DNA from 2 places in the Streptomyces sp. NPDC002306 genome. Region 1 is predicted to be linked to the other one. Evidence: predicted binding sites of a transcription regulator. Region 1 holds the regulator's gene; the other holds the start of a gene.
What was found. The regulator HrcA, encoded in region 1, represses chaperone genes, less so after heat shock. The targets are predictions, from matches to a motif close to TTNGCACTCNGNNNNNCNGAGTGCNAA.
Positions count from the first base shown of each region.

Region 1 (5,005 bases):
GAAGGCGGCCACGATCGAGGGCAGGTCGTCCACGCCCTCCAGGTACTCCACGACCACGCCCTCGATGCGCAGGTCGTCCCCCCACACCTTCTCGACCAGCTCGGCGTCGTGCCGGCCCTCGACGTAGATGCGCCCGGCGCGGGCCACCCGGGCCCGTGCGCCGGGCACGGCGACCGAGCCGGACGCCGTACGGGCGGGGCGCGGCGGGCCGCCCGCGGCGGGCCGGACCAGCGTCACCACCCTGCCCTCCAGGAGGAAGCCCCGCGGCTCCAGGGGGAACACCCGGTGCTTGCCGAAGCGGTCCTCCAGCGTCACCGTGCCCGCCTCGCAGCGGATCACCGCGCCGCAGAAGCCCGTACCGGGCTCCTCGACCACCAGACCGGGCTCGGCGGGGACCTCCGGCACCGGCTTGGGCTTCTTCCACGGCGGCGTCAGGTCGGCTGAGTACGAGCGCATTCGGATGACGATAGGAGAAGCCGTCGGCGAGGGCTCACGACACGCCGAAACGCTCCGCGAGCGCGTCCCGCTGCGCCCGCACGAAGGCCGCGTCCACCACCGCCCCGTGACCGGGCACGTACAGCGCGTCCTCGCCGCCCAGGGCCAGCAGCCGGTCCAGCGCCGCGGGCCAGCGCGCCGGAACCGCGTCGGGGCCGGCCTGCGGCGCGCCGGACTCCTCGACCAGGTCGCCACAGAACACCACCACCGGGTCGCCCGGCACCACGACCGCGAGGTCCCGGGCGGAGTGCCCCGGGCCCACGTCGGCCAGCAGGACGGACGGGCCACCGGCCGGTTCCAGGCGCAGACCGCCCCGGACGGCGTGATGCGGACGCGCGAGAGCGTCGGCCGCCTCCCGCGCGGCCGTGGCGTCGAGGCCGTTGCGCACCGCGTCCGCGCGCATCTCCTCACGCCCGTCCCCGAAAGCGTCACGTGCGACGGCGTCACGTCCGACTGCGTCACGTCCGACGGCGTCCGGTCCGTCGACGGCGTCCGGTCCCGCGAGGCCGTCCGGTCCCGCGTCCGCGCTCTCGCCCGCCGCCGCCCACACCGTTGCGTCCGCGAACGCCGCCGCCCCGAAGACGTGGTCGAAGTGGGGGTGGGTGAGTGCGAGAAAGCGCACACGGCACCCGGCGATCGCCTCCGCCTGCCCGCGCAGCCGGGCGCCCTCCGCCAGACTCGAACCGGCGTCGACCAGCAACGCGGAACCGGCCCCCACGACCAGCCCCACCGTGCAGTCCCACACCGGCAGACGGCACCGGCCGACCCCCTCGGCCAGCCGCTCCCACCCCAGCTCTTCCCAAGTCACCGTCATGCGGCGACGCTAGCGGTAGGAGCGGGCCCGCCACGACGTCGCAGGCCCAGCCTTGCCCGGGGCGTACCCCACGGCCGTACACTGGCTCGGGGAACGCTGGCACTCGCACGCGCAGAGTGCCAGGAACCGGGACGACACGGGAAGACGGCCGAGGCGACGACATGCTGGAGGTGTGCGCGAGATGCTGAGCGAACGCAGGCTCCAGGTGCTGCGCGCCATCGTCCAGGACTACGTCGGCACCGAGGAGCCGGTGGGCTCCAAGGCGCTCACCGAGCGGCACAACCTCGGTGTCTCGCCGGCCACCGTGCGCAACGACATGGCCGCCCTGGAGGACGAGGGGTACATCGCCCAGCCGCACACCAGTGCCGGGCGCATCCCCACCGACAAGGGCTACCGGCTGTTCGTCGACAAGCTCGCGGGCGTCAAACCGATGACGGCGCCCGAGCGGCGCGCGATCCAGAACTTCCTCGACGGGGCCGTCGACCTCGACGACGTAGTGGCCCGGACCGTGCGGCTGCTCGCGCAGCTGACGCGGCAGGTCGCCGTCGTGCAGTACCCGTCGCTGACCCGGTCCACGGTGCGGCACGTGGAGCTGCTGTCGCTGGCCCCGGCGCGCGTGATGCTGGTGCTGATCACCGACACCGGCCGGGTCGAGCAGCGGGTGGTCGACTGCCCGGCGCCGTTCGGCGAGACCTCCCTGGCGGATCTGCGGGCCCGGCTGAACAGCAGGGTCGCGGGGCGCCGGTTCGCGGACGTGCCGCGGCTGCTGGAGGACCTCCCGGACGCCTTCGAGGCGGAGGACCGCGGTACGGTCTCGACGGTGCTCTCCACCCTGCTGGAGACGCTCGTCGAGGAGAACGAGGAGCGGCTGATGATCGGCGGCACCGCCAATCTGACCCGCTTCGGACATGACTTCCCTCTCACGATCCGCCCGGTGCTGGAGGCGCTGGAGGAGCAGGTCGTGCTGCTGAAGTTGCTTGGCGAGGCGGGTGATTCGGGCATGACCGTACGCATCGGTCACGAGAACGCCTATGAGGGACTCAACTCCACTTCCGTGGTCTCGGTCGGCTACGGTTCGGGCAACGAGGCGGTCGCCAAGCTCGGTGTGGTGGGACCGACCCGCATGGATTACCCGGGAACGATGGGAGCGGTACGCGCAGTGGCACGGTACGTCGGACAGATCCTGGCGGAGTCGTAGGTGGCCACGGACTACTACGCCGTTCTCGGCGTGCGCCGCGACGCGTCGCAGGAAGAGATCAAGAAGGCCTTCCGGCGGCTCGCGCGCGAGCTGCATCCGGACGTCAACCCCGATCCGAAGACCCAGGAGCGGTTCAAGGAGATCAACGCCGCTTACGAGGTGCTGTCGGACCCGCAGAAGAAGCAGGTCTACGACCTCGGCGGCGACCCGCTCTCCCAGGCCGGCGGGGCCGGCGCGGGTGGCTTCGGCGCGGGTGGCTTCGGCAACTTCTCGGACATCATGGACGCCTTCTTCGGCACGGCGTCGCAGCGCGGGCCGCGCTCGCGCACGCGCCGCGGCCAGGACGCGATGATCCGGCTCGAGATCGAGCTGGACGAGGCGGCCTTCGGCACGACGAAGGACATCCAGGTCGACACGGCGATCGTCTGCTCCACCTGCAACGGTGAGGGCGCGGCGCCGGGGACGAGTGCCCAGACGTGTGACATGTGCCGCGGTCGCGGTGAGGTGTCGCAGGTCACGCGGTCCTTCCTGGGCCAGGTCATGACGTCCCGCCCCTGCCCCCAGTGCCAGGGCTTCGGGACCGTCGTCCCGACGCCCTGCCCGGAGTGCGCGGGCGACGGCCGGGTGCGCTCCCGTCGGACGCTGACGGTGAAGATCCCGGCCGGTGTCGACAACGGCACGCGGATCCAGCTTGCCGGTGAGGGCGAGGTCGGGCCCGGTGGCGGTCCGGCCGGAGACCTGTACGTCGAGATCCACGAGATGCCGCACGCGATGTTCCAGCGGCGCGGGGACGACCTGCACTGCACGGTGACGCTCCCGATGACGGCGGCGTCCCTCGGCACGAAGGTGCCGCTGGAGACGCTGGACGGCATGGAGGAGGTCGACATCCGGCCCGGCACCCAGTCCGGCCAGTCGATCCCGCTGCACGGCCGGGGCGTCACGCATCTGCGCGGCGGTGGCCGGGGCGACCTCATCGTCCACGTCGAGGTCCAGACCCCGAACAAGCTCGACCCCGAGCAGGAGCGCCTGCTGCGGGAGCTGGCCAAGCTGCGCGGGGAGGAACGCCCGCAGGGGCAGTTCCAGCCCGGGCAGCAGGGGCTGTTCTCCCGGCTGAAGGACGCGTTCAACGGCCGCTGACGGCCGGTCCGCGACCGGCGTCGGTCCACGACCGACGCCGGTTCGCCGCCGGTGTCCGCCCGCCTCCGGACGGGCCGAGACCGGCCCCGCGCCGCGGTGAAGGCCCGATTCGGACTTGTTCGAAGGACGTGACAACATGCCGTCATGTCCTCCGCACTGACCGATCTCTGCGCCCGTCCGATCGTGCAGGCCCCCATGGCGGGCGGTGTCTCCGTGCCGCGGCTCGCCGCCGCCGTCTGCGAGGCGGGCGGTCTCGGGTTCCTGGCCGCCGGGTACAAGACCACCGACGGCATGTACCAGGAGATCAAGGAGCTGCGGAGCCTCACGGCCCGCCCCTTCGGCGTGAACCTCTTCATGCCGCAGCCGGAGTACGCGGAGACCGGAGCCGTAGAGGTCTACGCCCACCAGCTGGCCGGCGAGGCCGCCTGGTACGACACGGAACTCGGCGACCCGGAGAGCGGCCGGGACGACGGATACGACGCCAAGCTCGCGGTGCTGCTGGACAACCCGGTGCCGGTCGTCTCCTTCCACTTCGGCGTCCCGAGCCGGGACGTGCTGGACTCGCTGCGCCGGGCCGGCACCTTCACCCTGGTCACCGCCACCACGGCCGAGGAGGCCCTCGCCGTGGAGCGCGCGGGCGCCGACGCGGTCATCGTGCAGGGCGTGGAGGCGGGCGGCCACCAGGGCACCCACCGTGACCTCCAGGAGATCGACGGCTCCGGCATAGGACTGCTCGCGCTGCTCGCGCAGATCCGCGAGACGGTGAGCCTGCCGCTGGTCGCCGCCGGCGGCATCATGCGCGGCGGCCAGATCGCCGCCGTGCTCGCGGCCGGCGCCGCCGCCGCGCAGCTCGGCACGGCGTTCCTCGCCACCCACGAGTCAGGCGCGGCCGCCGTGCACAAGCAGGCGCTCACCAACCCGCTGTTCGTCCGCACGGAGCTGACCCGCGCCTTCTCCGGACGGCCGGCCCGCGGCCTGGTCAACCGCTTCCTGCGCGAGCACGGGCCGTACGCGCCCGCCGCCTACCCGGAGGTCCACCACCTCACCTCGCCGCTGCGCAAGGCCGCCGCCAAGGCCGGTGACGCCCAGGGCATGGCGCTGTGGGCGGGCCAGGGCCACCGCATGGCCCGCGAACTGCCCGCCGGGCGGCTGGTCGAGGTGCTGGCCGCCGAACTGGACGCGGCGGTGACGGCTTCGTCGGCCCTGCCGGGGTCGACCGCGTTTCCCGGGGAGGGTGCCCGATGACCGCGCCGGTGTTCGTGGTCGGGCACTTCGACGCGGGCGGCGGCGGACGGTACGTCCTCGACGGCGCCGAGGGGCGGCACGCGGTCTCGGTGAAGCGGCTGCGGCCGGGGGAGGAC
Region 1 covers NZ_JBSFCK010000003.1:27,379-32,383, reverse strand. The annotation lists gene ACWCQK_RS07875 (DUF3097 domain-containing protein) at 1-456, opposite strand, end outside; gene ACWCQK_RS07870 (MBL fold metallo-hydrolase) at 491-1,309, opposite strand; gene hrcA (heat-inducible transcriptional repressor HrcA) at 1,491-2,507, shown strand; gene dnaJ (molecular chaperone DnaJ) at 2,508-3,644, shown strand; gene ACWCQK_RS07855 (nitronate monooxygenase) at 3,789-4,889, shown strand; gene ACWCQK_RS07850 (16S rRNA (uracil(1498)-N(3))-methyltransferase) at 4,886-5,005, shown strand, end outside.

Region 2 (5,005 bases), on a different contig from region 1:
TCGTCCAGGCCGACAACCTGGCGCGCGAGCTCGGGGTGACCGGCGGGCTGTACGTGAAGGACGACTCCGGCAACCCGACGCACTCCTTCAAGGACCGGGTCGTCGCCCAGGCCCTGGAGGCCGCGCGCGCCTTCGGCTTCACCACCCTCTCCTGCTCCTCCACCGGCAACCTGGCCGGCGCGGTCGGCGCCGCCGCCGCGCGGGCCGGCCTGCGCTCCTGCGTCTTCATCCCGCACGACCTGGAGCAGGGCAAGATCGTCATGGCCGCGGTCTACGGCGGTGAACTCGTCGGCATCGAGGGCAACTACGACGACGTGAACCGCTTCTGCTCCGAGCTGATCGGCGACCCGGCCGGCGAGGGCTGGGGCTTCGTCAACGTCAACCTGCGGCCGTACTACGCGGAGGGCTCGAAGACCCTCGCGTACGAGATCTGCGAGCAGCTCGGCTGGCGGCTGCCCGACCAGCTGGTCGTCCCGATCGCCTCGGGCTCCCAGCTCACGAAGATCGACAAGGGGCTCCAGGAACTGATCAGGCTCGGGCTGGTCGAGGACCGGCCGTACAAGATCTTCGGCGCGCAGGCGGAGGGCTGCTCGCCGGTGTCCGTGGCGTACAAGGCCGGCCACGACGTGGTGCGGCCGCAGAAGCCGGACACCATCGCCAAGTCCCTCGCCATCGGCAACCCGGCCGACGGGCCGTACGTCCTCGACATCGCGCGCCGCACGGGCGGTGCCGTGGAGGACGTGACGGACGAGCAGATCGTGGACGCGATCAAGCTGCTGGCGCGGACCGAGGGGATCTTCGCGGAGACGGCGGGCGGGGTGACGGTGGGCGTGACGAAGAAGCTCATCGAGGCCGGCCTGCTCGACCCGACGAAGACGACCGTCGTGCTGAACACCGGCGACGGCCTGAAGACCCTGGACGCGGTGGCCGGCACCGGCCTCACCACGACGATCCGCCCGAACCTGGACTCCTTCCGAGAGGCTGGCCTCGCATCATGAGCGTCAACGTCCGCATCCCCACCATCCTGCGCACCTACACCGGCGGCCAGGCCGAGGTGAGCGCCGAGGGCGCGACCCTCGCCGAGGTCATCTCCGACCTGGAGAAGAACCACACCGGCATCGCGGGCCGCGTCCTGGACGACGAGGGCAAGCTGCGCCGGTTCGTCAACGTGTACGTGAACGACGACGACGTCCGCTTCGAGCAGGGCCTGGCGACCGCGACCCCGGACGGCGCGGGTGTCTCCATCATTCCGGCGGTCGCCGGAGGCTGATCATTACCATCGGTAACCGAGATTACCGAGAGTTCATCGAATTGCCCCCTCCGTGAGAGAAGCGGAGGGGGCAATTCAGTGTGGTTGAGCGCGGTACAGTTGGGGAAGCCGCCCCCGATTCCAGGGCGGGCGACCTTCGCAGCCCGCTGGACTGCCGATAAGAAGCAGCCAAAGTATGCAGGCCTTTTGCGCCTTTCGCTCCCTATGCCTGGCCCAACTTGCCCTGAAACCAGGCGAATTGTAGGTAGATTCCGGACCCGTCATGCCCGGATTTCTCGTCCGATTGACCTGTTGCAGACGGCAGTTGGACAGATACATTCAGCCGCGGTCGACGCGTTCCGGCGCACGCCCCCGGCCAATGGGGGGTGAGGTCTGACCCGGATTCGCGAAGTGCGGATCTGTGCAAGGGCCAGTAATAGGGGAGTTAGGCATGGCTCAGGGCACCGTCAAGTGGTTCAACGCGGAGAAGGGGTACGGCTTCATCGCGGTCGACGGTGGTGCGGACGTGTTCGTCCACTACAGCGCGATCCAGATGGACGGGTACCGCACCCTGGAAGAGGGCCAGCGGGTCGATTTCGAGATCTCGCAGGGTCAGAAGGGGCCGCAGGCGGACATGGTCCGCCTGGCGACCGGCTGAAGCACGCGCCGACTTACTGCAGCGACGTTCTTCTGTACTGCTCGAAGGGCTCGTATCCCACGGGGTGCGAGCCCTTCGGCCTGCCCGGGGTCCGCCGCGCGCGCCCCCGGATCACCGGCCCGCGCCGGCGTCCGTCCGTCACCCGACCGCCGCCTCCCGTCGTGCCTGCCGCGCGGGCGCACCTTGCACTCGGGCGGGGCGAGTGCTAATCATTGGCGTTAGCACTCTGAAGGTGAGAGTGATAACGAAGGACCGGTTCGGTGAGGCCCGCAGGCCAGGTGGTGCAAGGAACCACGGGGCAGGCAGGCCGTCCGTCGCGGGCGCCAGCGCGGTCCGGAGCAATCCACCCCAGTCCGGGAGGACCACTTCACATGGCCAAGATCATCGCGTTCGACGAGGAGGCACGGCGCGGTCTCGAGCGCGGGATGAACCAGCTCGCCGACGCCGTCAAGGTCACCCTTGGCCCCAAGGGCCGCAACGTCGTCCTCGAGAAGAAGTGGGGCGCCCCCACGATCACCAACGATGGTGTTTCCATCGCCAAGGAGATCGAGCTCGAGGACCCGTACGAGAAGATCGGCGCCGAGCTGGTCAAGGAAGTCGCCAAGAAGACGGACGACGTCGCCGGCGACGGTACGACCACCGCGACCGTGCTCGCCCAGGCGCTGGTCCGTGAGGGCCTGCGCAACGTGGCCGCCGGTGCCAACCCGATGGCCCTCAAGCGTGGTATCGAGAAGGCCGTCGAGGCCGTCTCCGGTGCCCTGCTGGAGCAGGCCAAGGATGTCGAGACCAAGGAGCAGATCGCTTCCACGGCCTCCATCTCCGCCGCCGACACCCAGATCGGCGAGCTCATCGCCGAGGCGATGGACAAGGTCGGCAAGGAAGGCGTCATCACCGTCGAGGAGTCCCAGACCTTCGGTCTGGAGCTGGAGCTCACCGAGGGTATGCGCTTCGACAAGGGCTACATCTCGGCGTACTTCGCCACCGACATGGAGCGTATGGAGGCGTCGCTCGACGACCCGTACATCCTGATCGCCAACTCCAAGATCGGTTCCGTCAAGGACCTGCTCCCGCTCCTGGAGAAGGTCATGCAGTCGGGCAAGCCGCTGCTGATCATCGCCGAGGACGTCGAGGGCGAGGCCCTGTCGACCCTGGTCGTCAACAAGATCCGTGGCACCTTCAAGTCCGTCGCCGTCAAGGCCCCGGGCTTCGGTGACCGCCGTAAGGCCATGCTCGGCGACATCGCCATCCTCACGGGCGGCGAGGTCATCTCCGAGGAGGTCGGCCTCAAGCTGGAGAACGCGACCCTGGACCTCCTGGGCCGCGCCCGCAAGGTCGTCATCACCAAGGACGAGACGACGATCGTCGACGGCTCCGGTGACACCGACCAGGTCCAGGGCCGGGTCAACCAGATCCGCGCCGAGATCGAGAACTCGGACTCGGACTACGACCGCGAGAAGCTCCAGGAGCGCCTGGCGAAGCTGGCCGGCGGCGTGGCCGTCATCAAGGCCGGTGCCGCCACCGAGGTCGAGCTCAAGGAGCGCAAGCACCGCATCGAGGACGCCGTCCGCAACGCGAAGGCGGCCGTCGAGGAGGGCATCGTCGCCGGTGGTGGCGTGGCCCTGCTCCAGGCCTCCTCGGTCTTCGAGAAGCTCGAGCTCTCGGGTGACGAGGCGACCGGCGCCAACGCCGTGAAGCTCGCGCTGGAGGCCCCGCTCAAGCAGATCGCCGTCAACGGTGGTCTCGAGGGTGGCGTCATCGTCGAGAAGGTGCGCAACCTGCCCGTCGGCCACGGCCTGAACGCCGCGACCGGTGAGTACGTCGACATGATCGCCGAAGGCATCATCGACCCGGCGAAGGTCACGCGCTCTGCCCTGCAGAACGCCGCCTCCATCGCCGCGCTGTTCCTCACCACCGAGGCCGTCATCGCCGACAAGCCGGAGAAGTCCGCGGCTCCGGCCGGCGGCGGCATGCCGGGCGGTGACATGGACTTCTGATCCTTCGCGCACCGCGAGGATCGGACCCGTCCGTTCAGTACCGAGGGCGGCACTCCCTGGAAACAGGGGGTGCCGCCCTCGGGCGTTTTCACGGGGAATCCCAGGCAGGGCCGCGCGGGGAGCGGTGCGGTGAGGCGTGGTGAGTGGCGCGGATCACATCCGATGGGCGGGGGGTCGGCGGAATGCGGCGGCCCGCGGGTCCGTTGACGCCACAGTGCTTTCGATGCACACGCACATACCGACCAGTCCAGTCAATTCACCAGGAGCCCCCCACGTGACCGTCAACGCGTCCTCCGCCTCCCGTGCCGCGGAGATCCTGTCCCGTCCCGTCGCGCTCAACGGCCTCACCGTCCCGAACCGCATCGTGATGGCGCCGATGACGCGCCAGTTCTCCCCGGGCGGCATCCCGGGCGAGGACGTGCTGTCGTACTACTCCCGCCGCGCCGCCGCCGGCGTGGGCCTGATAGTCACCGAGGGCACGTACGTCGGCCACGAGTCGGCCGGGCAGAGCGACCGCGTGCCGCGTTTCCACGGTGACGAGCAGCTGGCCGGGTGGGCGCGGGTCGCGGACGCCGTGCACGCGGCGGGCGGCACGATCGTGCCGCAGCTGTGGCACATCGGCATGGTGCGCAAGGCCGGGCAGCCGCCGTTCGCCGATGCCCCGCCGGTCGGCCCGTCGGGCATCGGCGCGGAGGGCGCCGAGGTCACCGGCAGGGCCATGACCCGGCAGGACCTGGACGACGTGATCGAGGCGTTCGCGAAGGCCGCGGCCGACGCCGAGCGCATCGGCTTCGACGGGGTCGAACTGCACGGCGCGCACGGCTATCTGCTCGACCAGTTCCTGTGGGCGGGCACCAACCGCCGTACGGACGCCTACGGCGGCGACCCGGTGGCCCGGACGAAGTTCGCGGCGGAGATCGTCGCTGCGGTGCGCGCGGCGGTCTCGCCGGAGTTCCCCGTCCTCTTCCGCTACTCGCAGTGGAAGCAGCAGGAGTACGACGCCCGGCTCGCCGAGACCCCGGAGGAGCTGGAGGCGATCCTGACCCCGCTGGCCGCGGCCGGCGTCGACGCCTTCCACGCCTCCACCCGCCGCTACTGGCTCCC
Region 2 covers NZ_JBSFCK010000008.1:129,031-134,035, forward strand. The annotation lists gene thrC (threonine synthase) at 1-998, shown strand, start outside; gene ACWCQK_RS18235 (MoaD/ThiS family protein) at 995-1,270, shown strand; gene ACWCQK_RS18240 (cold-shock protein) at 1,701-1,907, shown strand; gene groL (chaperonin GroEL) at 2,279-3,901, shown strand; gene ACWCQK_RS18250 (NADH:flavin oxidoreductase) at 4,176-5,005, shown strand, end outside.
Region 2: groL (chaperonin GroEL) is a predicted target of HrcA. The motif match lies at 2,090-2,116, and genes of this name have one in related genera.